3 regions of the Mycobacterium sp. URHB0021 genome follow, and region 2 is predicted to be linked to each of the others. Evidence: riboswitches for the same ligand, from Rfam matches in the RefSeq annotation. Region 2 holds a riboswitch; each other region holds the start of a gene.
The links. Region 2 has a riboswitch for S-adenosylmethionine ahead of ACVWWN_RS36110 (hypothetical protein). Riboswitches for the same ligand answer to the same signal wherever they lie in the genome.

Region 1 (9,859 bases), 3.1 Mb from region 2:
GTCGACGACCCGGCCCGCACCGGTCGTCGCATCGACCGGCAGATCCTCGCGTTCGACCCCGGGCGGGCCTCGCTGATCGAACTCAACGGGGACCTGGCGACCGCCAGGAGTGTCGCGGTGCTGGTCCCCGGGTTGAACACCACGATCGAGGATTCGCGGCCCAACACCCAGACCGCGCGGCGGTTCGTGAGCGCCACCCGCGGCGACGTCGCGACCATCAGCTATCTGGGCGGCCCCTTCCCGCGGGGCGACAACGTGGCGGCCGCCCTGGTGGCCGCCGCGGATCCGCGCTACGCGCTGGACATGGCGCCGCGGCTGGTGGCCTTCAGTGAGGACGTCGACCGCGCCGTGAGCACCCGATCGATCCCGGTGACCTACGTCGGTCATTCCTATGGCGGCTCGATCCTCGGGACCGCCGAGGCGTTGGGACTGACGGCCGACCGCACGCTGTACCTCGCCGCGGCCGGAGCCGGGGTGGGTGTCGACGCGCCCGCCGATTGGCACAACCGCAATCCGGAAAGGGTTGCAGTACAGAAGACCCACGGAGACACGAGAACCACATCATGGGCCACAACGATCACCAGCAGTGGAGTCAGCCACCCACGAAGAAGCGTACGGGCATCAGGGTCGGGGTGGCTGTCGGCGCCTCGGCCATCGGCATCATGGGCCTGTTCGTAGGCGCGGGCTCTGCCGGTGCCGACTCCATCACTGATGCGATGGACCAGGGCATATGCGACATGTTCGACGAGGGCGCTGATACCGCCACCGTGGTCGACGTTCTCTACCGCGGCTACAAGGGCGTCATCAGCGGTCTCGGTGATGAATCGAGCCGTGACACACCTGGCGCGACTACGTCGAAGGGGCTGTTGCCCAGACATGCCCCGGCCACCTGTCGGAGGTGAAGTGATGACCAAGCTGATCGCAACGACATTGGCGACAGCCGCCATGGGCCTGGGCCTGCTCCTCGGCGCGGGCACCGCCCAGGCCGACACCTGCAAGACCAGCTATTACGGCAGCGCTTGGCACACCTACTCCTCTGACGGCAGTTCGGCTGTGTGCTACCCGGGAGGACGTTGCCACTACCAGGACGCGCCTGCGCGCAATCCCTACTCGCAGATCCTGGAAGGACTGGAGGAACTGCGATGATCACTCAGGTTCGCTGCGACCAATGCCGACAGCAGTGCACGGGTTACATCATTTCCGAGTTCGGCCGGATTGCCTGCGCCAGCTGCACCATGAAGGACCGAACGCCCGCGCTGAGCCGGTTGACGTGGGACGAGCTGGAAAACCTGGCGCTCGACCGACTGGTTGCCTCTGTGGACGACGAGAACGGCTGCCCGGACCGATCGGCCCGGCAGCAGCTCGCCGTGCAGCTGCAGCTTGAAGGGGCCCTCCGCGGTCTGTCGTGGGCCGATGCCTCACGGGCGGTAGTGGCCATCTCCGCGGACGCCTGCCAGGGCTGGCACCTTCACAAGTTGCTGGCTCGGGCTGCGTCGGATTCCTGGGATGACCCCATCGCGGTGTCACGGGCATTCACAATCGTTGTGGAGGTGCTAGAGCGATGACTCAGATCGATGTCTACTACGGGCCCGGCCACGAGTTTGCCGAGTGGATCGACAAGCACCACTTGCACGACGAGCCGGTGCTTGTGTATCGGCACGGCAGCACCACCCGGGGCAAGATCCCAGATGGTTGGGTGCTCGTCCATGACGATGATATTTGGATCACCGGCGCCTGGGAACTAGACGGCGTTGATAAGGCTGTTACCAGCGCCAAGCAACACATCTCCCAGCTCTAACCCAGAAACACGAAAAAGCCCCCGGGCTCTATGGCCGATGGTTTCTTTGTTGGGCGGGAGTCGATTCGGTCCTCAAGGCGTTCATGCAGGGCCATGAGGAATACCGATACAATCGACGCCGAGTTGCGTCTGGTTTGCTGCGCTGCGCGGGGCATGCCGGGAAACGGGCGGGCCGCTGAACGGATGTGCTCGTGGCCGATGGTCTACTTGACGAGCGACTGATGCTGTTGTGAATTTGCTGTACGGGTGTAAGCCAGCAGGCCCTACGATGCGGGGCCATGACCACGTTGCCGCCCGGCTGGTATCCCGATCAGGCGGGGAGTGGCGGGCAACGCTACTTCGACGGAACACCATCCACTACGGATTCGTCGTTCTGGCCATCCTTGCGCTGCTCGGCACGCTGATACTGGCCACACTGATGTTCTCGACGGCCAGCGACCCGAACACGGAAGGCATAGGTGTCGGGATAGGTCCGCTGTGGCTGATGTGGGGCGGCATGTGGACGTCATATGGTCCGCCTCCGGCATCCACCACACCCGACGTGGCAGACGGCAGGGATGACGGCTGCGCAAGCACGCTCATCAGCGCACGGCAGCATGCCCGGCGGGGGTCCTGCAGTCGCGAGTCAGTGACGGGCCGGTAGACGGTCGCTCCGCATGGAGTGATTGCGCTGTCTGCGGTTTCCTACACCAGTTCCAGCGTGCGCTGACGGTGCGCTGCGGCGGCGGCGATAACCCGAGATACGGCCGAATGATGCACCCCGGTGTTCTTGGCGATCCGGTTCTGCGGATCACCAGAGTCGTGGGCGGCGAGGATGCGCGCGACCACCGCGACAGGTTGGCGTGTGATCTTCTCAGCAACCAGCACGGCCGCGAGTACGCGGTTCGGTTCGTCCGCGCTGGGAACCGCGCCTTCCGTCGCGGACGCATTCGCGTCGTTGCGGTCCGCCATCGCCACGGAGGCGGGTGTCGCGATCGAGGCGTCGCGTCTCGAAGTCGCGGTGATCGCGCTCGGAGCCGCGGTTACTCCCGCGCTACGCGTCGCGTTACGGCTGCGACGTGCAGGTTTGTCACCAACTGCAACGAGCGCGAGCGTGGAGACGCCGATCGCCAGATCGATGACGAGAGGCAAGACGGGCGCGAGTCCTGGCCGGATACCCGCGATCACCGCGAGGTCGCGCAAGGCGACGAACGACAAGATGAACGCGCCCACCGCGAGTGCTCCAGTCGCGGCCACCGCCGCGCGGTAGACAGCACCCGAGGCGGTCACCTCGGCCAGCACGGCAAGACCGTGGACCGACAGCAGGAGCACGATGGGCGGCACCGCGGCGACACTCCCAGCGAGCGGCCGAGTATCGGGCGCAGCCGTGAGCCACGCATGCGCCACGTTGCCCGCCAGCGACACCCATGTGGCGAGAATCAGCCACGTCCAGAAGAACCGGACCGCCCGCCGATGGTTCCTGCGCGTGATGTCGCCCTGGGTGAGGTTGGTGGTCATTGCTGGTTCCCCGCCAGGACATGGTCGAATGTCCGCTCCCCGATCGTTACGGTGACGCGAGCTTTGGCTCCGAGGGCGTTGAGGTACTCGGACAAGGTGCTCAAGAGCACATCACCCCGGCGCTCAAGTTGAGACACGCTGCCCTGAGTGGTGCACAGTCGAGCCGCCATCTCGGCCTGGGTAACTCCGGCCTCGCGGCGGATCTCCGCCAGTTCGATCATGAACTGAGATTAGCTGCGACTGATATCAGTTTCAACTGATACACGCTTGTTAGCTTGGTCGAGACGGGACGCGATAGCTGCCCCTGCGAGCCCTGTGCTGTCCAGGTCGCTCCGCTGCGGTGACGTCGGTCAGTCCGCTTGTTGCTCTCGGCGTTGGCGGACGACGTCTTCGGGGTTCGTGGTGGCAGGCGCGTCACCGAACTTCGCTGCGAGTTTCTGCAGCAGCGCCGTCTCCTGCGTGGTTGGAGGGTCGACCCCAACCAAATACCCCGACTGCGGGTCCCCGGCGTCACCGTCAGGTAGGGCATCGAGGTCAGCCAGCCAGTGCTGGGGAATCGTGTAGCCGTGGTTCTCCCGCATCGCCCGCTCGATGAACTGCCTGGTCGTCTCGGTCGGCCGCCGACGGATGGCTGGAACGCAGGGTGCCACCGTCTCAACCGTGGCGAGATTGAAAGAGCCACTTGAGATCACGTATAGCACGTGATACCTAGGCTTCCATTCGGCGCGGCCACCGAAGATGAGCGCCGAACGCAGACGGTCAGGATCGTGATACCACAGCGTCAGTTTCAAGTCGTCACCTTCGATTTCGACGCGGCCATCGTCGTGAACGGCAACGACCTTCACTTTGACAATCGGCTGCCCGTCCTGGTGTGACTTCTTCCCCTGAATCCAGTGCATCAGGTGGCCGGAGCCGTACGAACCGCAGGAACGATTCTGAGACATTGCGGTACTCCAGAAAGATTGGGCCTCCACTGCCGAGGCGCTCCTGCCCGCACCCGTTGGTGCCAGCCGCTTCGTCATCCGAGCCACCCACGAGCGTGGGGTTGGCGTGCCGCAAGTCGGAGCTTGGCGACGGCATCTCGTGAAGCTCTCTCGATTTTACGGACGTCCGCGTCGGCCATGGCTCTTCGGGGCGCTTTGGGTGGAGCTGCCGGGAATCGAACCCGCTTCTCTACCAGGCAGTATGCCTTCTGAGCTGCATGCTCGCTCCGTCCCGGTCCGGTTCAGTCCCGCTCGTTACCTGCGGTTTTGTTCTCGGGTCTTGACGGCGTCAAGACCGATCACACCGCTGCAAGCCGCCGGTTTCAGATGCCTTGCAGTCGTCATAACAACAGCGTCTGCAACTTCCTGGGCCAGTCATGAAGCTCTCCGCATGTCCCTGACACAGCAGCACGACAGCTGCACGCGCCACTGGTACGTCTTGTCCGGCACCGAGTAGTGCACATCGAAAGACAGCTGGCCACAGGACCTTCATCGCGTTGCGGGGATGCAGATCCTCCCACTCAGCAACCAACCGCTCGCGGGAGATGGGCGCGCCCGGCAGCTTCCGTTCGACCGGAAGGGTCATATCGCTTTCTCCTTACGAAATCGTCAAGGTCTTCCGCCTGGACAAACGAGCGGCGGCCGATCTTAACGAGGGACAGTTCGCCGTCCTTGACCAACGCGTAGAACGTGGTGGGGCTGATGCCGCCCAGCTGATGCCGGGCTTCTTTAACCGGCACGAGGTGCCGGTTATGTTTCTTGTCGCACCATGGGCATAGAAGAAAATCTTCTTGGGGTATCTCGGGACGTTCAACCGCGCGTGCAGGCGCCGGAGTTGGGCCCTCCCGCCGGACGGCTGCCGCGCTGACGGCCTCGTTGACGACGTCGCGGATGGCTTGGGCGAGCCGGTCGGCGGCGTCGCTCATCGCTGTTGTCTCCGATCATCGGTGCGCTGAATAGTGTTGCGATCCAACCAATCCAGCACGTCTGACCAACGGTAAAGCACCCGCCTTCCTCGTTTGACGAACATCGGCCCAGTGCCCCTGTATCGATCCTGGGCAAGAGAAGCGGTCGTGGTGTGGAGGTACTGGGCCACCTCAGCGGGCGTGGCGAGTGCTGGAAGTTTATCGGGCATGACCGCCGATGATAGGAATTGAAAGGGGCTGGTGCCATCTCCACGACACGGGCACGGCTGGGCACTCAGGTGCATCCGACCGCCGCGAGCTGTCGCTGAAACAGCACGGTGATGGTTCCTCTGGGCGATCTCGATCTGGGTGGTCATCGTGTTCCCCTTCTGGCGGTGAGGTCGTACGTCACCGTTCGCTCGCCAACTTCAACGACGATCTTGGCGTCCACGCCGAGTGCCGTGAGTCATGACGCCACCTGTCGCCACCACGGCTAGAGTCCACTCGCATGGGGACATTGACGTAACCGCCGCTGAACTGCAAGCGATCACTGCTGAGGCCAAGAGTGGCGATGTTGCAATGCAAAACGTCCTTGGGACCATCTTCTTTCAACGTGGAGATCTGGATAGGGCTGAGCAGTGGTTGCGGACAGCTGCTCTCGCTGGCCACTACGACGCGGCTTACAACCTCGGCGTCCTGTTCCTCAATGATCGAGCCAACGAACCTGCGGCGGAGCGGTGGTGGCAACATGCTTCAGCGGGTGGCCACGCGGGAGCCAAGCATGCACTAGGGATCTTGTGTTATCAGCGCGAAGATATGGCAGGAGCCAAGCGGTGGTGGGTGGAAGCAGCTCGCGCCGGTGACCAGGATTCCATTGACAAACTCGAAATATTGCTCGCCGACTGAGCCGCTTGGTCTCGACGCCGTCGCCGTTAGTTCCTTGTACATGATCGGTACGAGCCCGGCGAGCAGCTTCTGTGACAGGTCGGGTTGTTGAGGATCTGGGCCGAGAGGTAGACGAAATAGTCACCGCTGAAGGGCTGTGCTCAAGGAGGGGAACAATGTCGGACGCGGCCTCGCGCCTCTCGGTCGACGATCGTCTTCACGTCTCTGCGTCGGCCAGTCCTCGTATCCTCCACCCATGACCGCGCAACTGGGCCGACTCGATGACTGATCAGACCGCCGCCGGGGCCTCGACACGTTTGGAGGACCTGCAGGCTGGGCTCAGATTGTCCGGCTTGTTGCCGCAGACCGTGTCGATCCTTGCGGTTACTGCCCACGGACCTGATGCGGTCACGCTAACCTTCCAGGATGTCAGCGGCGCTCTGGGCCAACGACTGCTCTACCGCACCGACGAGGCCGCGCTGTCGATTGAATCCCCGACCGCCCGCTGGCAGTTCGACGCGGACCCTGCCGAGTTCCGTCTTGCTGCCGAGGCGTTACGGATCCGGATGGCCGGTCTGCACGACCCGATGGTCGCGGTCTCGTCGAGTGCGGTTGAGCCGCTGCCGCACCAGATCCGCGCCGTCTACGGCGAGCTGCTGCCCCGCACCCCGCTGCGCTTCCTGCTCGCCGACGACCCGGGGGCCGGAAAGACGATTATGGCCGGGCTCTACGCCAAGGAGCTGATGCTGCGGGGTGATCTGACCCGAATGCTAATCATCGCCCCGGGCAGCCTGGTCGAGCAGTGGCAAGACGAACTGGCCACCAAGTTCGGCGTCGCCGCCGAGCTGCTGTCGCGGGAGATGATTGGCGGGCTCGTCGATGGCAACCCGTTTGCCCGGTATCCGCTGCTGATCGCCCGGATGGATCACCTGGCCCGCAACGACGAGCTGATGACTCTGCTTGACGCCAGCGACTGGGATCTAGTGATCGTTGATGAGGCGCACCGTATGTCGGCGAACTGGTGGGCTGGAGAGTTGTCCACCACTCGCCGCTACGAACTCGGCCAGCGCCTGAGCCCAATCACCCGCCACCTATTGCTGATGACCGCCACCCCCCACGCGGGCAGTGAATCAGGATTTCAGGCGTTCCTCGCGCTGCTAGACCCGGACCGGTTCGAGGGTGAATACCGTTCGGGCGCGCACACGACCGACACCTCGGGGCTGATGCGCCGGATGGTCAAAGAAGAGTTGTTGACGTTCGAGGGCAAGCCGCTGTTTCCGGAGCGGATCGCCGAGACCGTGCCCTACCAATTGTCCGACGGGGAGAAGCACCTCTACGAGGAGGTGACCCGTTACGTGCGTGAGGAGATGAACCGAGCAGAGCGACTCGGCAGTGACAACCCCCGCGCCCGCACCGTCGGCTTTGCCCTCACCGTGCTGCAGCGTCGTCTGGCGTCGAGTACCCACGCGATCCTCCGCTCGCTGCAGCGCCGCCGTGAACGGTTGGAGACAAAGCGCCGCGAGATGCTCGACCCACGTCTGGCCCGCTCGGAAGACGAGTTAGCCGAGTCGCGGTGGACCCGGCTGGAGGATCCCGACGAACTCGACGCCGACGAGACCGAGCAGCTCGAAGAGGCCGTCGTCGATGCCGCCACGGCAGCGCAGACGATCGCTGAGCTCGACATCGAGATCGCCCAGCTCACCGAGCTGGTCGCCTGGGCGCGCTCGGTGAACGAGAGCGGCGAGGACCGCAAGTGGAGCGAGCTGCGCGCCCTGCTGCTCGATGAACCCCTGCTGCAGGGAGATGACGGGCCCCGCAAGCTGATCATCTTCACCGAACACCGCGACACCCTGAACTATCTGGTCAGCCAAATCCGCAACGTTCTGGGCCGTGGGGATGCGGTGGTGACCATTCATGGAGGCACGCGCCGTGAACAGCGACGAGTCATCCGAGAGGCCTTCACCCACGACCCCGGCACCCGCATCCTGGTGGCCACCGACGCCGCCGGGGAGGGGCTGAACCTGCAAGCGGCCCATCTGATGATCAACTACGACCTCCCGTGGAACCCCAACCGCATCGAGCAGCGGTTCGGGAGGATCCACCGCATCGGCCAGCGCAACACCTGCCGCTTATGGAATCTGGTCGCCGACGACACTCGCGAAGGGCACGTGTTCACCCGGCTGCTGGAGAAAATGGAAGTACAGCGCCGCGCCTACGGCGGCCGGTTGTTCGACGTGCTCGGTGATGCGTTCAGAGACCAGCCGCTGAGCAAGTTGCTGATGGACGCCATCCGCTACGGCGATGACCCCGCACGCCGCGCAGAGCTAGACCGTGTCGTCGACGACCAGGTCGGCAAAGGAACCGAAGATCTTCTCCGAGAACGGGCCTTGGCCCGCGAGTCGCTGACTCCCCACGAGCTGAACGAGCTGCGTCGACAGATGGACGAGGCGCGGGCCCGCCGCCTGCAGCCCTACTACATCGAGTTGTTCTTCCGCGACGCGTTCAAACGCCTCGGTGGGCGGATGACCCGCCGAGAGCAGGGCCGCTACGAGATCACCAATGTGCCCTCCACGGTTCGGCTTCGGCAACGTCCCGGTGCGACGATCCCGATCGCCACGCGTTACGAGCGGACCACATTCGAACCCGACTGTGTCGATGCCGACGCCGCCCGCCGCGCCGAATTGCTTGCGCCCGCACACCCACTCATGGACACCGTCCTCGACGTCACCATCGAGACGCACCGACGGGCCCTCGAAGCCGGGACACTGCTGTTTGACCCCACTGACCCCGGCACCGAACCCCGCTTGATCGTCGCGTTGACCGCCGAGATCGTCGACGGCACCGGGGCGGCGGTGTCCAAACGCTTCGAGTTCGTCACCCTCACTCCGGCGGGCGGGGCGGCGGTCATCGGCCCGGCCCCCTACCTGGACCTGCAGCCGCTGCCTGAGCATGCCCGGGCCGCCGCCGAGGCCGCGCTCGCGGGCGGGTGGTTGGCCGACGGCGTCGAGCAGCTTGCCACGTCCTGGGCGATCGCCCACGCGCAACCCCAACACCTTGAGCAAGTGCGGGCCCAGTTGGTGCCGCTGATCGACAAGACCCGCGCCGCCGTGCGCCAACGGCTGGTGCAACAGATCAACTACCTCGACGCCGAGGCCGCCCGACTGCGCGATACGCAGAGCACTGGCAGGCCCGGTCGGTTACGCAAGAACAGGCAGAGCCCCGAACGGCTGGAAACCCGCGCCCGCGACCTCGAAACCCGCCTGGAACGACGCACCGCCCAACTCGACGCCGAGGCACAACTCGCCGCGAGCCCACCGACTATGGTCGGGGCGGCTCTGGTCATCCCGGCCGGACTCATCCCCGGCGATATCGCCACCCACGCCCGCGAAACAGCACGAGTGGAGCGGCGCGCCGTCGACGCGGTTCTGGCAGCCGAACAAGCCATTGGACGGGACCCCACGGAGATGCCGCACAACAACACCGGCTACGACATCCACTCCACAACCTCCGAGGGGGAGTCGGTTTTCATCGAAGTTAAGGGCCGCATCGCCGGGGCCGAGGACGTCACCGTCACCCTGAACGAGGTGCTACTCGGCAAGAACGTCCCTGCAGCGCACCGCCTCGTTCTCGTGGAAGTCAGCCCCGATGGACCCGAAACCGACCGGCTCCGCTACGTCTGCGAACACTTCCGCAGGATCAACCTCGGAGATCTCGCCGCCACCGACGTACGCCTGAACTGGGCCAAAACCTGGGCGAAGGGCACCGAACCCTGCTGACACCAATCCAACTCG
Region 2 (9,859 bases):
TAAGACGCGAGCGGATCGTCGTTCGTCAGATGCCGCCGCAACAACTCGCCGACGTGCGTGAGTCTGACCTCGGGCGCCGCGGCGCGCACATCACCGCCTGCCAGGGGGAATTCGAAGTCCATCTCCCGCAGTCGGTCCCGTAGGCCGATCTGGCGCAGCGTCAGGCCGTCCGCCAGCGGACCCAGCGGACTGTCGTGCATCGGTACCAACGCGGCGGCCAGATCGGGGGCGGGCACGTCGACCGGCCACCACGCCGAGTGCTCGCAGATGTGCCGTTCCAGTTCGGCAGCGAGATCGACGGCGAAGGGGTCGGCCGTCTCCAGCACCGCGTGCACCAGCGTGCCGAATTTCGCGCCCATCGGCAGATCCGCCATCGGCGACGGCACGTCGTCGCCCTGTGCCGCGGCGACGAGCGGGATCTCGGCGACCTCGTCGTCCAGTTCGACCACCTCGGGCTCGCTGCTCACCGGCGTCGACTCGGCCGCGCGGATCAGACCGGAATACGAGGTCCGGCGCCAGGATGTGTCGATCGTGCGGTGGAAGTGCCGGGCCTGGAAATCCGGCCGTGTCTGTGCACGTGGCCGCGGGGCAGCGGGGCGGATGACCGACTCTTCGATAACCGGGCCTCCGACGGCCTCCCACTCCGTGAACGTCGCCATCGCGTCGTGATCGGAAACCTTGCCCGGCACAACGCTGTCCGGCACCACCGGTTCGCCGGGCCGTCGGCCCCGGAGCAACCGCGACAGACCGCCGTTCGGTTCGTCCTTGGACGGCGCCCACCACGCCACCACCTGTGCCTGCGCCCGCGTCATCGCCACATACATCAAACGGCTGTCGTCACTTGCATCCTCGGCGCGCCCCAGCTTCGACACCGCGTTGAAGTCCGGACTGTCGCTGCCACCGATGTGCAGACACCTGGTGTCGCCTTCGTGGTACAGCACCAGCTCGGGTTCCCACACGTTGCGGTTGAACGCGAACGGCAGATACACGATCGGGAACTGCAGTCCCTTGGCGACGAACACGGTCATGACCGCAACCGCCGCGGCGTCATTGTCCAGCCGGCGAGCGTGTTCGGACACGCCGCTTCGGTCGTCGCGCTGCGCGCGCAACCAATCCCGTAGGGCGGGAAGCGTGAAGTGCTCTCGGTGCGCAGCCTGCTGCAGCAGTTGCGTCATGTGCGCCAGGTCGGTCATCAGCCGGTCGCCGTTCTGCCACGACAGCACCCGGTCACCCATGCCGTTGAGCTGCGCCGCCTCGAAGATCGCTGCGACACCACGTTCGCGGGCGTGACTGGCCCACTCCCGCAACGTGTCCGCGACGCGATCGGTCAACTCGTCACCTCCGTCGACGAGCGACTCGGCCGTCTCGCCGAAGAACATCGTCGCCGCCGCGGCCCGCACGATGCCGGACCGGTGCGGCTGATCGAACGCCTCGAGCAGCGCCAGCCAATCCTGCGCGGCATCCGAGGTGAAGATGCCGGAGTCGCCGGTATAGACCGCAGGAATGCCGGCCTCACACAGCGCGTCGTAGCACACGCGGGCGTCTCTGTGCTTCTCCACGATCACCGCTATGTCGCCGGCCTCTAGCGGTCTGCCGTCGAACGTGGCATCCGAGTTCAGCAGGGTGCCGATGTCGGCCGCCAGATCACGCGAGATGTGAGTGCGCAGTTGGTCGATCAATATCACGTGCGTGCCGCTGCGGCCGAACTTCTCCCGACCCACCACCCGCAGCCGGAAAGGATCGGGGCGCGGGGCGCCCACCAGGCGGGACCCTTCGTGGTGCGCTTCGACGTCGTGGACGATGATCCGCTCATGCCCGAGACGCGCACCACGCAGTACCGCCTGCAGTCGCTCCACCAGCGCGGCGTCGCTTCGCCAGTTCGTGCCCAGCGTCATCTGCGTGCCCGCGGTCGCTGACGCACTGAGATACGTGACGATGTCTCCGCCGCGGAAGGCGTAGATGGCCTGTTTGGGATCGCCGATCAGGATCAGCGTCGAGCGGCCGGTGAACGCGCGGTCGATCACCTGCCACTGCACCGGATCGGTGTCCTGGAACTCGTCGACCATCACGATCGGCCAGCGGTGATGCATCCGCGCCTGCGCCGCCGAGTCGTGGGCCTTCAGCGCGTCGGCCAGCCGGCCGAGCAGATCGTCGTAGCCGAGAATGCCGCGTCGCCGCTTCCGGATCTCCAGTTCGGCTGTGACATCCTGCGCGAAGCGAACGCACACCGCCGCGCGCGAACCGGGGTCGGGATCCTCCGGCCGTAGCTGCGTCGCCGGATGGTTGACCACCTCGCGAGCCAGCCGCAGCGCGTCGGGGTAGGTCAGCAGCGGATGATCGCGGTCGCGGCCGAAGTGACGCAGGTAGAGGTCGTCGACGATCTCGGTGACCAGCTCGTCGAGGCTCTCCACCAGCGTCACGCCGCTGTCGGTGTCGCCCGCGACCCCGAGAGATCTGAGTACCAGTTGGCAGAACTGATGTGTGGTGGCGATGGTCGCCGCGTCGAATGTGGCCAGGGCGTCGCGCAGACGTCGCCGGCGATCCTGGAGTTCCTCTGGCGTTCCGGCGAGGAGATGGGCCACCACCTGGTTGTCGCCGGCACGGGAGGGATCGGCGAAAGCGTGGACTGAATCGACGATTTGACGGCGCACTCGATCACGCAGCTCCTGAGTGGCGGCTCGGCTGAACGTGATCAACAGCATTTGGTCCAGCGTGGCCACACCCTCGGCGATATAGCGCGTGACCAGACCGGCCAGGGCGAAGGTCTTGCCCGTCCCGGCGCTGGCCTCCAGCACGGTGGTCGACCGCTCGGCGGGCAGCGGTCCCAGCAGATCGAAGGGCTTCATCGTCACTCCAGCGCTCGCAGCATCGGCAGCCACAGACGGCACGCGTAGGTGTCGAGGCCCCGGTCGACGAGGTGGGTCAGCCATGTGCCCTTACCGAACGCCAGCTGATACGCCGGCTCCTGGTCCTCGCCGGGATAATTGTTGGTCTTCCAACGGAAACCGGCCGCGCGTTCGGCATCGCCGTGGCCGTGCCGGGCGTCCGCCCACGCATAGGACGTCTTGACGGGAAGCGGCAACGGCTCGCGTCGCCCCTCGTCGTCCATCGCGACGAGGTCGGCCAACAGGTCCAGCGCGGATTCCGCAGGCCGGTTCATGATCTCCACCCGCGGTGTCGTGCCACGCCTGGGCCGGCCGATCGAGATGGCCGACCAGTCCCGGCCGGCAGCGTGGGCGAGCAACGCCAGCAACGGAATCCATGGTTGCAGCAGGTGGCGGCCGTCGAGCTTGGAATAGGTCACTGAGACCAGCCGATTCCCGTACACCGGTGAGACGGTGCCGATGAGCCGCCGCCCACCGCCCAGGTCGATGTCGACGTCGACGGCGCCGGGTTCTGCGCTGCGATAGGGACGGGCGGCGTCCGCGATCAACGCGGCCTGATCGCAGATCTCGTTGGCCTTGCGCCAGCCCAGGTTTCCGGGTGGAAGCGTGCCCCGTCGCCATTCGGCCTGACGCGCCTGGTCGGGATCCATGCCGTGCAGCATGTCGTGCAGCATCCGGTCGCCGACCGTCCACTCCTCCAGGCCGTTGATGTCGACCGGCATGGCGTCCTCGACGCCGTCGACCTCCCACGGCAGGGTGTAGTCGAGCGCGCGGAAGAACCCCTTCACCGGATCGCGGAAGAACGCGACGAGATCGGCGAGCGCCACGTCGTCGGGCGGCGGAGCGGGCAGCGGGCCGGAAATGAACGGGGGTCGGTCGGCGCGCTCGCCGGTGCGCGCGATCGCCGCGCGTTTCACGGTGGTGTCGAAGGTGAACGGCTCGCCGGGTATCAGCATGCCGGGGATCACGTTGCGGGTATCGAAGGGCTGCAACGGATGCCGGACGACTATCCTGTCGCGCACCGGCGCGGGCGTCGTCACATCCAAGGAGTCGATGAGCTCGGCGAGCGGTACCGCGGGTGGGCGTTCCTGACCGGAGTACTCGTTGGCGCCGGTGTAGGTGATCACCAGCTTCTCGGTGGCGGCGCTGATCGCGTCCAGCAGCAATTGCCGCTCCTCGGAACGGATGTCGCGCTCGCCGGTCATCGGGTCGCGGGCCAGCGCATCGTCGCCGTCGACAACGCCCACCCGTGGGAACACGCCGTCGTCCAGGCCGACCAGGCACACCACCCGGTGCGGCACCGAGCGCATCGGCACCATGGTGCACACGGTGAGCGTGCCGGTGCGGAAGTTGGCCCGGGTCGGGCGTCCCGCGAGGTGGCTTTCCAGCAGGGCACGGATGTCGGGCAGGCGCATCAGCGTGCCGGCCCGCGGCCCTGCGCTATTCAGCACATCGGCGAACTCGCGCTCGAGCTGGCTGGTCTGCCAGGCATCGTCGTCGTCGACCCGGGCCAGTAGGCTGATCCCGTCGGCGAGTGAGGTCAACCATTGATTCAATGGCTGTGCACGGGTGAGAGATTCGACGGTATGCGCAAGCCTGTCCACGAATTCGGCCAGCTGCCCGGCGAGTTCGACACGGTTGCTGCCGACGTCGTCGAGCGGCAGGGTGGTGTCGATCCAGGCGTGCGAATCGTCGGACATCGCCACTCCGGCGAGGACGCGGTCGATACCGAAACGCCAGGTGTTCTGGACGAAGTCGACGCCGAACGGTTGGCGATGTGCGCGGTCGAAGCCCCAGCGGATGTTGGCCTGACGGACCCACCGGGTGATGTCTTCCAGGTTGTCGTCGGTGAACCCGAATCGGGCCCGCACCGGTTCGGTCTGCGCGAGGTTCAGCACCTCGCTGGACGTCGCCCGCCCGCCGGCCAATGCCAGCAGTTGGGACGCGACGCCGAGCAGCGGATTGGTTTGCACGAGTGAGCGGTCAGCCAGGCGCACCCGCAACTGATGGGCCGGATGCACGCCACGGATCATGTCGCCGAGCCCGAAGCCGGCGACGATCAGCGGCGCGTAGGTTTCGATGTCCGGGCACATGACGAGGATGTCGCGGGGTTCCAGAGGCCTGTCGTCGGCGAGCAGACCGAGCAGGACCTCTCTGAGGACGTCGATCTGACGGGCCGGCCCGTGGCAGCTGTGGATCTGCACCGAACGGTCAGTTGGGTTGTGCGCCCGGCCTTCCGGCCTGACCGCGTTGGCGGTGATATCGGATTGCAGCCAGCCCAGGAGGCTATCGGGTCGGTCGGTGCCGGCCAGGTATTCGTCGGTCTGCGTCTGGGCGGGCAGGCTGCGTTGCAGCTCGCGCAGGTCGCGGCCGAGAGTGGCCAGCAAGGGGTGGGCCACTTCGCGGTGGCTGGTGTCGTCGCGGCGGGGGACCGGCCCGTGAATGCCGCGGAGTGAGGACCACAGGTCATCGCTGGGGTGCGGTAACCACAGATGGAGTTCGTGGTGGGTGGCCAGGGCCTCGAGAAGTTCGATCTCGGTGCTCGGCAGTCTCGTGTGACCGAAGAGCGAGATCCGCTCTGGCAGGCTGGTCGGGGATTCCTGCAGGGAGGCAACGGTTTTGGCGTGCCTGATGTGGGGCGGGTCGGCATCGATGCGGTCGACGAGCGCACGCCACAAGGCTGGCTGCCAGTGAAGGTCGGGCGTGATGTCGCCGGTGGTTTCGCGTTCCCAGTCGACGAGCAGCTGCGGCCGCTGGCGTGCATACGAGGCGAACAACCCGGCCAGCCGGCGGGCCACCGAGTAGCGCCGGCCCTGCCGAAGCTCCTTCTCCTCACCCGCTTCGAAATGCCCGAGGTGGGTGGCCAGAGGTTTGCACCAGGCCTGCGCGCAGCTGGCGTCGATGACGTCCAGCATTGGCCAGACCATGGCATCGGGTGACCACGGGTCGTCTTGGGCCGTGCCCGTGATCTCTCCGATGAGCGACCGGGGGTTACGGAACGAGATGCCCGCGCAGACACCGTCCTGACCGTCACCGCGCCCGAGGATGTGGGAGAGGCGCTGACTCAGCCAGCGCTCAACTCCCTTGGCGGGCACGATGACGAGTTCTTCGGCGAACGGGTCGGCGAGCGGATCACTCAGGAGCGCACCGAGGCCGTCGGCCAGGAGATCTGTGCGCTCGGCACGGTGCAGGTGCATGGCCATCGAGCGTCAGACTACGGCCGGCTGGCCGTCGCCTTTGACGAGGCGCGTCAATTCCCGGAGCACACGGTCGAGTTCGCCGACCATCCAGCTGCTCAGGCCGCGCCTGCGATAGGCATCCAGTAGCTCGCCGTAGTACCAGAGATGGTCGTGCGGGTTCTTTCGGTTGAACCGGTCCCACAGTGACGGCCCGTGCGTGTGGTAGTCGCGCAGCATCGACCTCGCGTTGTCGAGCTTGTCGGCGACCGAGACCAACAGCATGTCCTGGCCGACGTCCGCCAGGTGGTCGATGTACTTTTGCTTGCGCTCCGGCCACGGCGGCTTCGGCACCTCGTTGGTGTCGCTGCACTCCTCGACGATGCGCGCGACCTCGTTGCCGAAATTGACGCGGATCTCCTCCAGCGTCGGGGGACCGCCCTGATCCTCGACGGCGTCGTGCAGCAGCGCCGCGATGGCCTGCGTCTCCGAGCCGCCGTCGTTGAGCACCAGCCCCGCGACCGTCAGCAGATGCCCGACATACGGGATGTCGCCGCCCTTGCGGACCTGGTCGTGATGCTTCTGCTCGGCGTACACCAGCGCTTTCGAGAACTGCCCCGTCAGTATCGGAGTTGCGGTTTGCTCAGTCACCTTCTTTTGCCTCCTCTTCCAGTACGACCATAGCGAGAGGGAGTGACATTTCTGTTTGCCCATCTCTCAGCGAGAAAGTCGCTGACGGGTCTCGAACGACCGCCCGCGCGGGACGAACTACACTCGTCTCAGCTTCACGAGATGCCGTCGCCAAGCTCCGACTGGACGGCACGCCAACCCCACGCTCGTGGGTGGCTCGGATGACGAAGCGGTCTGCACCAGCCGGTGCGGGCAAGAGCGCCTCGGCCGCCGGGGCCCGGAAACCTGAGAGCCTTTCGTGCGTAAGTCCTTCTTCCGCCATTTCATCGCCGACCCCGTGTGCGCGTTGTCTGACCCCGGTCATCACGTCGACATCGGCCGCTACTTCATGGCCGTGGTCAAGTCGTCGGTCGCCGTCCGGGTCACCGGGGTCGTCGGCGACGACGGGTTGGTCCGCCTCGACTGGGACGACGGGTCGGCCCGTCTCTGGCATCACCGCCCGGCGGATCTCGAATTCGCGCTGCGAGACACCGCGGGCCGCGCCGAATGGGCGCCGGAATGGCAGGTGCTGCTCGTGCCGGGCGCCGCTTTGGCCGACGAGCGCACGGTGTTCACCCTCGCCACACCCGACCAGCACAGCGAGTGCATCGCCGGTTGACGGTTACTCGAAGTCAGCCCTGCCCAACGGTGTTGGAGTCAACGGCGTTATCGTCACCGTGTTGGAGACACCGCTGACGCTCACGAGGCTGTCGTTGCACTCGATCGCCTTGTGGTCTCCGACGCCGGCGACGCTGATCTGCCCGCCCGGCTCCGGCGGCGCCACCGTGGGGTAGCTCGGCATGCTGGGGAAGCTGGGAATCGTCGGGATCGTGCCGCCGGGCAGCGCACTCTTCACGCTGTAGACGATCACGCCCGCGACCCCGCAGATGGTCCCACACGGCCGTTTGCGGTGCCGGGATTGCGGCAACTCCGCCGCCATGATCGGAAACCTGCGCTCCGTCGTGCTCGACACCAAAGATCCGCGCCAACTCGGACAGTTCTACGAGGCGGTGCTCGGCGGAACATTCGAGGCGGTGGACGACACCTGGTCGGTGCTGACGGACCCGACCGGCCGCCGCCTCGCGTTCCAGCTGTCGCCCGAACACCAACCGCCGCGCTTTCCCGACCCCAGGGGTTCCCAGCAGTTCCACCTCGACATCCAGGTCGACGACATCGACACGGCCGAGCGTGACGTGTTGGCGCTGGGCGCCAGCCGGGTGACGGACGCCGAAGGTGAAGACCGCTTCCGGGTCTTCCGCGACCCCGCGGGGCACACCTTCTGCCTGGTCTGGGGCATCACCCCAACCGATGTCTGATCGCGGCAGGCAGCGTCCCCTCGGGATCGCACAGTCGCAGGACTCGCAGCACCGCACCGCTGGCGAGCAGAATCCAGCTCACGGATGCCTGTGCGCATCGTGTTTCGATTGTGCGTAGCGCCGAAAACCCTGCGGTGCCAAAGAATTCCACCTGGCTCAGGTCCAGGATCAAGTGACGGCAGTTGGCGGCGCGCCCGAAAACGTGGGCCGCGAGGCACTCGGCGTTCGAAGCGTCGATGTCGCCGGCGACGCCGATGCGCACCTCGGAGGGACTGAGCCACTCGGTCGAGGCAAACAATCGGTCACCGCCGATCGCGGCCACGGGCCTGCCCGACGCCGGGCGGTCAGAGGGCATTGCTTCGGACATAAGTGTGGTTACGGAAGTAGACATAGCCGACATGGCTCCAATGGTCAGACTAAGAGAGAGCTTGAGGAATAGCGTCAAAAGGGCCGCATAAGCAGGAATGTTGATTCTGCACGCCTACGACGTTTGAAGGCTGGAAACTCAACCTGATCCAACTGTATCGCGAATCGGCCGCTTTCGGAGATTCCGCGTCGATTCAGCGTCGACTCTCATCGACCCGCCAGGATTGACGCTAACGCGCGACAACAGCAAAAGTGACCAAAGTCGCGGGCAGGCTCAGCAGCGCTACAGCCAGTCCCGGCGCCTGAACGTCCAGTACAGCCCTGCCACGCACAGCACGATGATCGCCGTGCTCGCGACCCACCCCCAGAATGTGCTGACGCCGGGATACTGCACGTTCTGGCCGTAGTAGCCGGTGACTGCCGTCGGCACCGCGATGATCGCCGCCCACCCCGTCAGCTTCTTCATCACCGTGTTGAGCCGGGCATCCTGCAGGGACAGGTTCGTCTCGAAAACCGTGGTCACCATGTCCCGCAACGATTCCGTCCACTCCGACACCCGCAACACATGGTCGTACAGATCGGCGTACTGCGGATCGAGTTGCGGCGCCGTCTTGGCGTCCAGCCTGCGATGCTGGATGGCGTTGACCACCTCCCGCATGGGCAGCACGACCCGCCGCAACTGGACCAGGTCCTTGCGCAGCGTGAACGTCCGGCGTTGGAGCGCAGGACCTTTGATGGGCTTGTCCGCGAACAGATCGTCCTCGATGCCCTCGATACCGTCGTCGAGATTCTGCACCGCCTCGAAGTGGCCGTCGACGATCCAGTCCAGCAGACCGTGCACCAGCGCACCGACCCCGTACTCCTGGCCGCCGAGTTCGTCGAACCGCTGCGAGATCGCCTCCACGTCGACGTCGGGGGACAGGCGCACCGTGATCAGGCCCTGCGGCAACACGAACCCCGAAATGCGGTGCACGTCGATCGTCGACTCCGCGACATCCTCCGGAGCGGGGTCCTTGGTGGTGACCGAGTAGACGGTGAAGAACGTGTGCGACTTGTAGACCGAGGCTTTGCTGCGTTCGGCGTCGTCGATCGCGTCCTCCACGGCCCAGTGGTTCAGTCCCAGCTCGTTGGCCAAGTCCTTGAGGATCGCGTGGTCGGGGTCCCAGATGTCGCACCACACCAGCGTGTCGTCCTGCCTCAGGTAGTCCGAGATCGCCGAGAAGTCGAAATCGTCCTGCGCTTTACCGTCTCGCCACACTCGGCCTCGGACGTGGGTCACCCGTCCATCATGGCGGCGACGGCCGATGGTGCCCTGGACGTACGCTGAGGGCGGGTCGACCGAAGGGGCGCCGATGACCGTCGAGTCTGAGAACACGGATCGCGACTATCCGCAGATGCCCGCCGCGCGCGGCCGCATCGAACCGTCGCCGCGGCGAGTCCGGGGCTA
Region 3 (9,859 bases), 330 kb from region 2:
AAGGTGGACTCCGGGTTGACCGCCTTGGTGTCCTTGGTCCGCCCGTCGGCGCCATACATCTTGCCGCCGAGCCGGATCATCGCCGGCATCGACGCGTCGACGATGACATCACTGGGAGAGTGGAAGTTCGTGATACCACGCGCCGAATCGACCATGGCCAGCTCCGGGCGGTGTTCGTGGACAGCATGGATGTCCTGGATGATCTCTTCGCGTTGCGACGCCGGCAGCGCCTCGATCTTGTCGTAGAGATCGGACATGCCGTTGTTGACGTTAACCCCCAGTTCGTCGAGCACCTTCTGATGCTTGGCGAAAGCGTCCTTGTAGAAGACCTTGACAGCGTGGCCGAAGACGATGGGGTGCGACACCTTCATCATCGTGGCCTTGACGTGGAGCGAGAACATCACGCCGGTCTTGTAAGCGTCCTCGATCTGCTCCTCGAAGAAGTCGCAGAGCGCCTTGCGGCTCATGAACATGCTGTCGATGACATCACCCTCGTTGAGCTCGACCTCCGGCTTGAGGACAACGGTCTTTCCGGGCTCCCCGCCCCGTTTGGTCTTCAGCACCATCTTGACCTTGCGCGCCTTGTCGAGCGTCATGGACTTCTCGCCGTGGTAGAAGTCGCCACCCTTCATGGTCGCGACGTGTGTGCGCGATGCCTGTGACCACTCGCCCATGCTGTGCGGATGCTTGCGTGCGTACTCCTTGACCGCCTTGGGCGCGCGACGGTCCGAATTCCCCTCGCGCAGTACCGGGTTCACCGCGCTGCCCAGGATCTTCGCGTAGCGCTCCTTGATGGCCTTATCCTCGTCGGTCTTCGGTTCCCCGGGGTAGTCCGGCAGGTCGTAGCCCTTGGCCTTGAGTTCCTTGATGGCCGCCAGCAACTGAGGTACCGAGGCGCTGATGTTCGGCAGCTTGATGATGTTGGTGTCCGGCAGATGCGTGAGGCCACCCAGTTCAGCCAGGTTGTCCGGGACGCGCTGCTCCTCGGTCAAGCGGTCGGAGAACTCCGCCAGGATGCGTGCCGCCACCGAAATGTCGCTGGTTTCGACGTTGATCCCCGCCGGTTCGGTGAACGTCCGAATGATCGGCAGAAAGGCATAGGTCGCAAGCAGCGGCGCTTCGTCGGTCAGCGTGTAGATGATGGTCGGCTGCTCGGCGCTCATGTTGTCTCCCGCGTCGGTGTCGGTCAGGTTGAAAGTAGCTCCGCGTTGTCACGCGGCTATCAGTATCGCGTTGGGTATGACGCTACGCGCGAGCGAGGGGTCCGGGTACTGCTCCCGATCGAGGTCGGGTACACGGCGAGCGGTCCGCAAGATAGGGGCATTTTCCCCATGCGGGGCACGTCGCGCCGGCGGGAGGATCACATGGTGTCCTCGCCCCCGCAGAACCCGCTGGCAACCGATCAGTCTGGTGCGATACGCTTCGGGTCGGTCATGAGCGCCAGCGTCAAGCCCCGGCTCGCTGGCCGGCAACCCTCCAACCGCGGTGGGGTGCCCCGGGTGATGACCAGGTTGAGTAGCCCCAGCCGGCTACGCGGCAAGCGCGGGTCCGTCAGAACGGGCCCCCCGAGAGACAGGGAAACCTGATGCGGAGGCCCACTGTGTGCCGTTGCTGTTGAACCCCCCCGCCGTGCGCCGTCGTTACTTGACGTACCCGGCCGCCGGCGCCTTCCCCTGGATTTCCGAACCTCCTAGGAGCGACCCCGAACATGAGCAGCAACGAACTCGACGACCCCACCGCGCGCTGGTCTTTCGAGACCAAACAGGTCCACGCCGGTCAGACGCCCGACGGCACCACGAACGCGCGGGCCCTGCCGATTTACCAGACCACCAGCTACACCTTCAACAGCACCGACCACGCGGCCGCCCTGTTCGGGCTGGCTGAACCCGGCAACATCTACACCCGCATCATGAACCCGACGCAGGACGTGGTCGAGCAACGCATCGCCGCGCTCGAGGGCGGTGTGGCCGCACTGTTCCTCTCGTCGGGTCAGGCCGCGGAGACACTGTCGATACTCAACATCGCCAATGCGGGTGACCACATCGTGTCGAGCCCGCGACTGTACGGCGGCACTTACAACCTTTTCCACTATTCGCTGCCCAAGATGGGCATCGAGGTCAGCTTCGTGGAGGACGCCGATGACCTCGACGCCTGGCGCGCCGCCGTCCGGCCCAACACCAAGGCGTTCTTCGCCGAGACGATCTCCAACCCGCAGATCGACGTGCTCGACATCCCGAGCGTCGCGGCCGCCGCCCACGACGCGGGCGTCCCGCTGATCGTCGACAACACCATCGCCACGCCCTTTCTGATCCAGCCGATCAGCCACGGCGCCGACATCGTCGTGCACTCGGCCACCAAATATCTTGGCGGGCACGGTACCGCGATCGCGGGCGTGATCGTCGACGGCGGCACCTTCGACTGGACGAACGGCAAGTTCCCCGGGTTCACGACGCCCGATCCGAGCTACCACGGTGTGGTGTTCGCCGAACTCGGACCGCCGGCGTTCGCCCTCAAGGCCCGCGTCCAGTTGCTGCGTGACCTCGGCTCGGCCGCGTCGCCGTTCAACGCCTTCCTGATCGCGCAGGGACTGGAAACGCTCAGCCTGCGTATCGAGCGACATGTGGCCAACGCGCAGAAGGTCGCCGGGTACCTGGTCGACCACCCCGACGTCACGTCGGTGAACTACGCCGGCCTGCCCACGTCCCCGTGGCACGAACTCGGAAAGAAGCTGGCGCCCAAGGGAACCGGCGCCGTGCTGGCCTTCGAGCTCGCTGGCGGCATCGAAGCGGGCAAGGCCTTCGTCAACGCGCTCACGCTGCACAGCCACGTCGCCAACATCGGCGACGTCCGCTCGCTGGTGATCCATCCGGCGTCGACCACTCACGCCCAGCTCAGCCCCGAGGAGCAGTTGGCCACCGGCGTGACACCGGGTCTGGTGCGGCTCGCGGTCGGTATCGAGGGCATCGACGACATCCTGGCCGACCTGGAGCAGGGTTTCGCCGCCGCCAAGCCGTTCAACAGGGCCGGAAAGGCCGATCCGCAAACGGTGGCGTCGTTCTAGGGAGATGACGTGACAATCTTTGATACGACGCCGGTCGATATGGCTTCGATAGCTATGACAACGGTCGGTCTCCCCGCCGAGGGTGAAGTCGGCGTGGTGAAGATCGGCGCCCTGACGCTGGAGAACGGGGCGGTGATCGAGGACGTGTCGATCGCCGTGCAGCGGTGGGGTGAGCTCTCCCCCGGCCGCGACAACGTGGTGGTGGTGCTGCATGCGCTGACCGGCGATTCGCACGTGACGGGTCCGGATGGACCGGGTGACGAGACCGAGGGCTGGTGGGAGGGCGTCGCCGGACCAGGCGCCCCGATCGACACCGACCGCTGGTGTGCGGTCGCCACCAACGTCCTGGGTGGCTTTCGGGGCTCGACCGGCCCGAGTTCGATCGCGCCGGACGGCAGGCCATGGGGGTCACGGTTTCCCCAGGTTTCCGTGCGCGACCAGGTCGAGGCGGACATCGCCGCGCTGGCGGCGCTGGGCATCACCGAGGTCGCCGCGGTCGTCGGCGGCTCGATGGGCGGCGCCCGTGCGCTGGAGTGGGTGGTCAGCCATCCCGACGACGTGCGCGCGGCCCTCGTCCTGGCCGTGGGCGCGCGCGCCACCGCCGATCAAATCGGCACCCAGAGCTCTCAGGTCGCCGCGATCAAATCCGACCCTGCCTGGCAGAACGGCGACTACTACGGCAGCGGGCGCTCACCTGACGTCGGCGTGGAGATCGCGCGTCGCTTCGCCCACCTGACGTATCGCGGCGAGGCGGAGATGGACGCCCGGTTCGCCAATGACCCGCAGGGTGACGAGGACCCGTTGAACGGCGGTCGGTATTCGGTGCAGAGCTATCTCGAGTACCAGGGCAGGAAGCTCTTGGCGCGCTTCGACGCGGGCACCTACGTCGCCCTCACCGATGCCCTTTCCAGCCATGACGTCGGCCGCGGCCGTGGCGGTGTCGAGGCCGCGCTGCGCGGTTGCCCGGTACCGGTGGTTGTCGGCGGTATCACCTCGGACCGGCTTTACCCGCTGCGGTTGCAAGAGGAATTGGCCGAGCTGTTGCCTGGTTGTACCGAGTTGAACGTGGTCGATTCGAAATACGGTCATGACGGCTTCTTGTTGGAAACCGAGGTGGTGGGCAAATTGATTCGTCAGACGCTGGAGTTGGCCTCGCGGTGACGGAGGACACGCGGCAGCGGCAGCGGTCACTGTCGTTCGGCCAGGAGGCGGCGGCCTACGAGCGAGGCAGGCCGTCGTATCCGCCGGAGGCGATCGACTGGCTGCTGCCGCCGGGCGCCAAGGATGTGCTCGACCTCGGCGCAGGCACGGGAAAGCTGACGACGCGGTTGGTAGAGCGCGGGCTTGCGGTCTTCGCGGTTGATCCGATCCCGGAAATGCTTGAGATGCTGAGCAGTTCGCTGCCGGACACCCCGGCGCTCCTCGGCACTGCCGAGGAGATTCCGCTCCCCGACGACAGCGTCGACTCGGTCCTCGTGGCGCAGGCGTGGCACTGGTTCGATCTCGAGCGGGCCATCAAGGAAGTGGCTCGGGTGCTGCGGCCGGGCGGCAGGCTCGGACTGCTGTGGAACGCCCGTGACGAACGGTTGGGCTGGGTCAAGGATCTGGGCCAGATCATCGGCCACGAGGATGACCCCTTCAGCAGCACGGTCACGCTGCCGAAGCCCTTCACGGGCCAGGAGCGACATCAGGTCGAGTGGACCAGTTATCTGACCCCCCAGGCGCTGATCGATCTGGTCGCGTCGCGTAGCTACTGCATCACCTCGCCCGAGCAGGTGCGCACCAAGACTCTGGACCGGGTCCGCAACCTGCTGGCCACTCATCCGGCCCTGGCCAACTCCAGTGGCCTGGCGTTGCCCTACGTCACCGTGTGCATCAGGGCGACACTGTCCTGAGATCACCGCTTTCATCGCCGAACCAGCGGCGCAGTGCCGTGCGCAGGCGTTTCGCGTCATCAGGCTCGAATCTGTCTGCCGCCCAGGCAACATAGCCGTCTGGCCGAATGAGTAGTGCGGCCGCCGGCGTTTCCGCAATCCGGGCCGAAAGCACGTCCACGCGGTCCGACCATGGCGCTGCGGCCACCGTCACCTCCCCGTCCGACAGGTCGAGCAGAAGCGGGCGCGCCTCGTGGAAGAGGTCGGCGAGGCGGCTGCCGTCGTCGAAGACAAGGTCGGGTACGAGCAGCCCGGACATCCGGTGCTCGTCGCCGACGTCGTAGCGGACGTCGGAGCCGGCCAACAGACCGGCGAGATGCGCCGCCACCTCCGGTTTGCTCGCCAGTTCGCCGAAAAGCTGGCGCAGGGCTGAGACTTCGGGTCCTGGCGCCGCCAGCGCGAGCTGAGCCTGTGAATGCATCATCACGCGCTCCCCCACTGGAAAGCGCTCGGACTCGTACGTGTCGAGCAGCCCCGCCGGCGCCCATCCGTTCACCACGGCCGCCAGTTTCCAGCCGACGTTGACCGCGTCCTGCATGCCCAGGTTCAATCCGGGCCCGCCCATCGGTGAGTGCACGTGCGCGGCGTCGCCGACGAGCAGCACCCGCCCGCTTCGATAGCGTTCGGCCTGCCTGGAGTTCATCCCATCGAGCCGGCGCAGCGCATGTGCCCCTGGCTTTTTCGGCGCCGCCAGGGGGACATCGACGCCCAGCATGCGGCGGAGACTGTCCCGCAGCTCGTCAAGGGTCACCGGCCCGTCGGCACTGCCGGGCGTCCACCCGTACTCGATCGTGCCGAGCATCGGCCGGTCCTGCTCAAGCGGAAAGAAAATGACGCTGCCGTTGTCGAACCGGCTGGTACCGAAGGCCAACAGGCCGAACCCTGGAATCTGGTAGCCGCGACCGGGCACCAAGTGTTCTTCGGGAAGGTGGACGTGGGCGATCCGGCTCACGATCGGCGAGGTGTGACCGGGGAAGCCAATTCCCATGCTCTTGCGCACGGTGCTGCGCCCGCCGTCAGCGCCCACCAGATAGTCGGCGTCCAGACGGTAGATCCGCTCGGCCGATCTCACCGTCACCGTCACCTCGTCGTCGGATGCGTTGAGCCCTTTAAGTTCATGGCCCCACCGGATGTCCACGCCCAGATCGCGGGCACGCTTTTCCAGGAGGCGCACCAGTCGAGGCTGCTGCAGCAACAGCGAATACATCGGGTTGTCCTCGATGCCCAGGAAGCTCAGCGACATTCCGGCGAACATCCATCCGAAGCTCGGGCGCGGCGGGCCGTCATCCCCGCCGAACAAATGGTAGAGGCCACGGAGGTCGAGCTGCCGAATCACCTGTCCGACAAGGCCGTTGGCCTTGGGCTCGTCGCTGGGGGCGGCCAGTCTGTCGATAACCACTGATGCGACGCCGGCAAGCGCAAGCTCACATGCCAGCATCAAGCCGTTCGGCCCGGCGCCTGAGATGACGACGTCCGCGCGCTCAGTGTGTTCTGGGGCCACGAGCCCTCCCCTCGGATTCGGTGGGTTCGGGCAAACCGGCCGCCACGTCGGCGAAGGCCGAGCGCAGCAGCGTGGTGATCGGCACCGGCGGATCTGCTCTCACGTATGCGTCGGTGGCGGCGTCGCCGACGGCGCGCACAACCGCGGCGACGAGACGGGGATACATGTCGCGGTCCGGATCGGTGCCTGTCCGCTCGGCGATGGCGGCGATCCAGTCGTCGAACAGCTTCTTGGACACCGCGTCACGGATCTCGGGACTCAACAACAGCTTCCGTATCTCGGCGAATTCCTCGCGGCTCGGTATCCGGTTCTCGTCGCCGTCCGCGTCACGAAAGTCATCTGTCAGAGGCGCCAGCACAGCCTCGGTGATCGAGGTCCACAGCGGCTCGTCCTTGGGGCGTTGGCGCAGCACGCCGATGCTGCGCCGCACGCGTTCGGACTGGCGATAGGCCAATGCCTCGTACTTGCCGGTGAAGTAGTTGTTGAACGTGCGCAATGACACGCCGGCCAGTTCGGCGATCGCTTCGCGAGTCACGGTGTCGAACCCGCGCTCGAAAGCCAGCTGCAGGGCCGCGTCGCTCAGCGCACGGCGGGTATCGAGTTTCTTGCGCTCCCTCAAACCGAGGTGGGCTTCGGCCATGGCGTCACCATACGCGTAACTTGCACGCCGTGCAAAGTTGCTCGGTAGGCACATTTGGATCGGCGACGCTTACGCTCCTTGCCGCGGTACTCGTGCCCACCACCTCCCATCCTCGAGCCTGCAGTTCGAGTTCGATGTCACCGCGGTCGCCGGGGTAGTAGAGATTGCTTGCTGAAGTCGACGGCCAGGCCGAGGGCGCGCCAATCATCGCCGATAGTTTGCATCATCTTGCCGAGCGCCTCGGCCAGCCCGGGTAGGTGATCTGCCGCCAAAAGGCTCCAGATCAATCATTTCGGTGATGTCTCGGATCAATTGCGCCTGTGCCTCACCAGGCAGAACCCCGGTGAACAACCCTTCCGCTGCCCACGCCGTCGGTTGGTCAGGATCAAAACCGCTCCGACGCAGAGCCGTTCGCCAATCGTCTCGCAAATCGATTCCAATCGTCTGAATATCTGCCATCGGAGTCGCACCCAAGCCGGAGAGCGTGGCCCACTTGAACTCGATCACCTCGGTCCGGTCGATTCCGTAGACGGTGGGGTGCCTGCCGGCCACGTCAGGCGGTAGGCGCGGGAATGCAGCCCCGACGCCAGGATCACCATCTGCTGGATGCACTGTTCGGACGCGGCGGCGTGAAAGAAGTCGTCGAAGTACTTCGTTCGCACGCCCCAGGTGACCGGCATCCAGCCGGCCCGAGTGTGACCCCCGATGTCGGCGAAGTCCATTTCGCCGCTGGCCAACTGGGTGAAGACGCGATGCCCACCGCACGCACCAGTGGCTCGGCGTACTGGCCACGATCAACGGATTCGGCCGCCTGCTTGCCGCGGGGCTCTTGCCGCAGCCACCATCGTCGCGGTCGTTCCCGCCGTGGTCGAAAGGTTCCAGGCATCCCTATCTTGCCTGCTCTGCCTATTCATCGTGGATCACCGTCAATCGCCCTCATTCGCGCTGTATCAACAGCTTTACGCGCTGAGATTGGGATCGGCTCCCGATCCGCTGCGAGTGAGGGTCGATTGGTGTGGACCACCGGTTCTTCCGCTAACTGGTGCCCAGCGGGTCGATGGTCCAGGCGACGTACAGCATGGCCGCACTGACGGTGGCGGTCGTGACGAAGTCGACGGCCCTGCTGCGCACCGCCAGAAGGCCGACGCGATCGTCGGGCAGTGCGAGCCGCAGCGCAGCTGCGACGCCGACGCCGATCGCCACGACCAGCGCACCGCGGCGCCAGTAACCCGCGATCACCAGGCCGAAGGCGGCGATGAATGTCAGCCCGACCAGCAAGATCGGCCATTGTCCCCCGAACACCTTGCGGGCGAACTCATGCACCGTCATGGCTGTTGCTCGGCCCGCTCGACGACATTGGTGAGCAGGAACGCCCGCGTCAGCGGGCCGACGCCGCCGGGATTGGGCGATACATGCCCGGCGATCTCCCACACGTCGGGATGCACATCGCCGACCAGCTTTCCCGCGTCGTCTCGGCTCACGCCCACGTCCACGACGGCCGCGCCCTTGCGCACCATCTCGGCGGTGACCATGTGCGGCACACCCACCGCGGCGATGATGATGTCGGCCTCCCGCGTCAACTGAGGCAGATGACGAGTGGCGGTGTGGCACAACGTCACAGTGGCGTTCTCCGAACGCCTGGTGAGCAACAGGCCGAGCGGCCGGCCGACGGTGACCCCGCGACCGATCACCACCACCTGGGCACCGGCGATCTCGACCTCGTAGCGACGCAGCAAGTGCACGATGCCGCGCGGTGTGCACGGCAGCGGCGCAGGCTCGTTGAGCACCAGGCGGCCGAGATTGGTCGGGTGCAGCCCGTCTGCGTCCTTGCCCGGGTCGACGCGTTCGAGCGCGGCGTTCTCGTTGAGGTGCTTGGGCAGCGGGAGCTGCACGATGTAGCCGGTGCAGTCGGGGTTGGCGTTCAGCTCGTCGATGGTCTCGTCGAGCTTGGCCTGGCTGATGTCGGCAGGCAGATCGCGGCGGATCGAGTTGATGCCGACCTTCGCGCAGTCGGCGTGCTTGCCACGCACATACGCGTGGGAACCGGGGTCGTCGCCCACCAGCACGGTGCCGAGCCCCGGTGTGCGGCCCGCGGCGGTCAGCGCCGCGACCCGCTGCTTGAGGTCGACGAAGATTTCATCCCGCGTGGCCTTACCGTCCAAAGTGATCGCACCCACGGTGGCCATTGTGGCAGGCTCGGCGCGTATGAACATTCCTGCCGATGTGTTCACTCCGGCCAAACTCGGGCCGGTGACGCTTCGCAACCGGATCATCAAGTCCGCGACCTTCGAGGCGTCGACCCCGAATGCGCTCGTCACCGACGACCTCATCACGTATCACCGGCTCCCCGCCGCGGGTGGCGTCGGCATGACGACCGTCGCTTACCTCGCAGTGTCCCCGGGCGGACGAACCGAAGGAAAGCAGATCTGGTGGCGCCCGGAGGTGCTGCCCGGTCTGCGCAGACTGACCGCCACCGTTCATGCCGAAGGAGCGGCGATCAGCGCTCAGATCGGCCACGCCGGTCCGGTGGCCAATGCGCGCTCCAACAAGGCGAAGGCGCATGCGCCGGTGCGGTTCTTCAACCCGATGTCGATGCGCTTCGCGAAGAAGGCCACTCGCGAAGACATCGACGACATCATCACCGCACACGCCGACGCGGCCCGATACGCGATCGAATCGTGGTTCGATGCGGTCGAAATCCATCTCGGCCACAATTACTTCGC

Region 1: it holds a riboswitch for S-adenosylmethionine, as region 2 does, so the genes downstream of both, ACVWWN_RS20890 (hypothetical protein) here and ACVWWN_RS36110 (hypothetical protein) in region 2, are expected to answer to the same signal.
Region 3: it holds a riboswitch for S-adenosylmethionine, as region 2 does, so the genes downstream of both, ACVWWN_RS34490 (bifunctional o-acetylhomoserine/o-acetylserine sulfhydrylase) here and ACVWWN_RS36110 (hypothetical protein) in region 2, are expected to answer to the same signal.

What each region holds. Positions count from the first base shown of each region.
Region 1 is NZ_JBSRZT010000002.1:3,788,664-3,798,522, reverse strand. Features, by position in the region: gene ACVWWN_RS20930 (alpha/beta hydrolase) at 1-678, shown strand, start outside; gene ACVWWN_RS20925 (hypothetical protein) at 663-902, shown strand; gene ACVWWN_RS20920 (hypothetical protein) at 907-1,146, shown strand; gene ACVWWN_RS20915 (hypothetical protein) at 1,143-1,565, shown strand; gene ACVWWN_RS20910 (hypothetical protein) at 1,562-1,798, shown strand; gene ACVWWN_RS20905 (DUF2510 domain-containing protein) at 2,077-2,202, shown strand; gene ACVWWN_RS20900 (DUF2637 domain-containing protein) at 2,483-3,295, opposite strand; gene ACVWWN_RS20895 (helix-turn-helix domain-containing protein) at 3,292-3,516, opposite strand; gene ACVWWN_RS20890 (hypothetical protein) at 3,646-4,239, opposite strand; SAM riboswitch class IV at 4,274-4,384, opposite strand; gene ACVWWN_RS20885 (helix-turn-helix domain-containing protein) at 4,800-5,204, opposite strand; gene ACVWWN_RS20880 (tetratricopeptide repeat protein) at 5,652-6,089, shown strand; gene ACVWWN_RS20875 (helicase-related protein) at 6,350-9,844, shown strand.
Region 2 is NZ_JBSRZT010000002.1:6,911,430-6,921,288, reverse strand. Features, by position in the region: gene recB (exodeoxyribonuclease V subunit beta) at 1-2,846, opposite strand, end outside; gene recC (exodeoxyribonuclease V subunit gamma) at 2,849-6,088, opposite strand; gene ACVWWN_RS36115 (HD domain-containing protein) at 6,095-6,712, opposite strand; SAM riboswitch class IV at 6,845-6,956, shown strand; gene ACVWWN_RS36110 (hypothetical protein) at 6,990-7,349, shown strand; gene ACVWWN_RS36105 (hypothetical protein) at 7,353-7,670, opposite strand; gene ACVWWN_RS36100 (VOC family protein) at 7,669-8,046, shown strand; gene ACVWWN_RS36095 (STAS domain-containing protein) at 8,027-8,401, opposite strand; gene ACVWWN_RS36090 (magnesium transporter CorA family protein) at 8,696-9,691, opposite strand; gene ACVWWN_RS36085 (DUF427 domain-containing protein) at 9,765-9,859, shown strand, end outside.
Region 3 is NZ_JBSRZT010000002.1:6,577,387-6,587,245, forward strand. Features, by position in the region: gene ACVWWN_RS34485 (NADP-dependent isocitrate dehydrogenase) at 1-1,163, opposite strand, end outside; SAM riboswitch class IV at 1,430-1,549, shown strand; gene ACVWWN_RS34490 (bifunctional o-acetylhomoserine/o-acetylserine sulfhydrylase) at 1,709-3,061, shown strand; gene metX (homoserine O-acetyltransferase MetX) at 3,101-4,222, shown strand; gene ACVWWN_RS34500 (class I SAM-dependent methyltransferase) at 4,219-4,956, shown strand; gene ACVWWN_RS34505 (FAD-dependent monooxygenase) at 4,937-6,496, opposite strand; gene ACVWWN_RS34510 (acyl-CoA-like ligand-binding transcription factor) at 6,477-7,136, opposite strand; gene ACVWWN_RS34515 (class I SAM-dependent methyltransferase) at 7,341-7,748, opposite strand; gene ACVWWN_RS34520 (class I SAM-dependent methyltransferase) at 7,640-7,873, opposite strand; gene ACVWWN_RS34525 (DUF3017 domain-containing protein) at 8,172-8,465, opposite strand; gene ACVWWN_RS34530 (bifunctional methylenetetrahydrofolate dehydrogenase/methenyltetrahydrofolate cyclohydrolase) at 8,462-9,313, opposite strand; gene ACVWWN_RS34535 (NADH:flavin oxidoreductase) at 9,342-9,859, shown strand, end outside.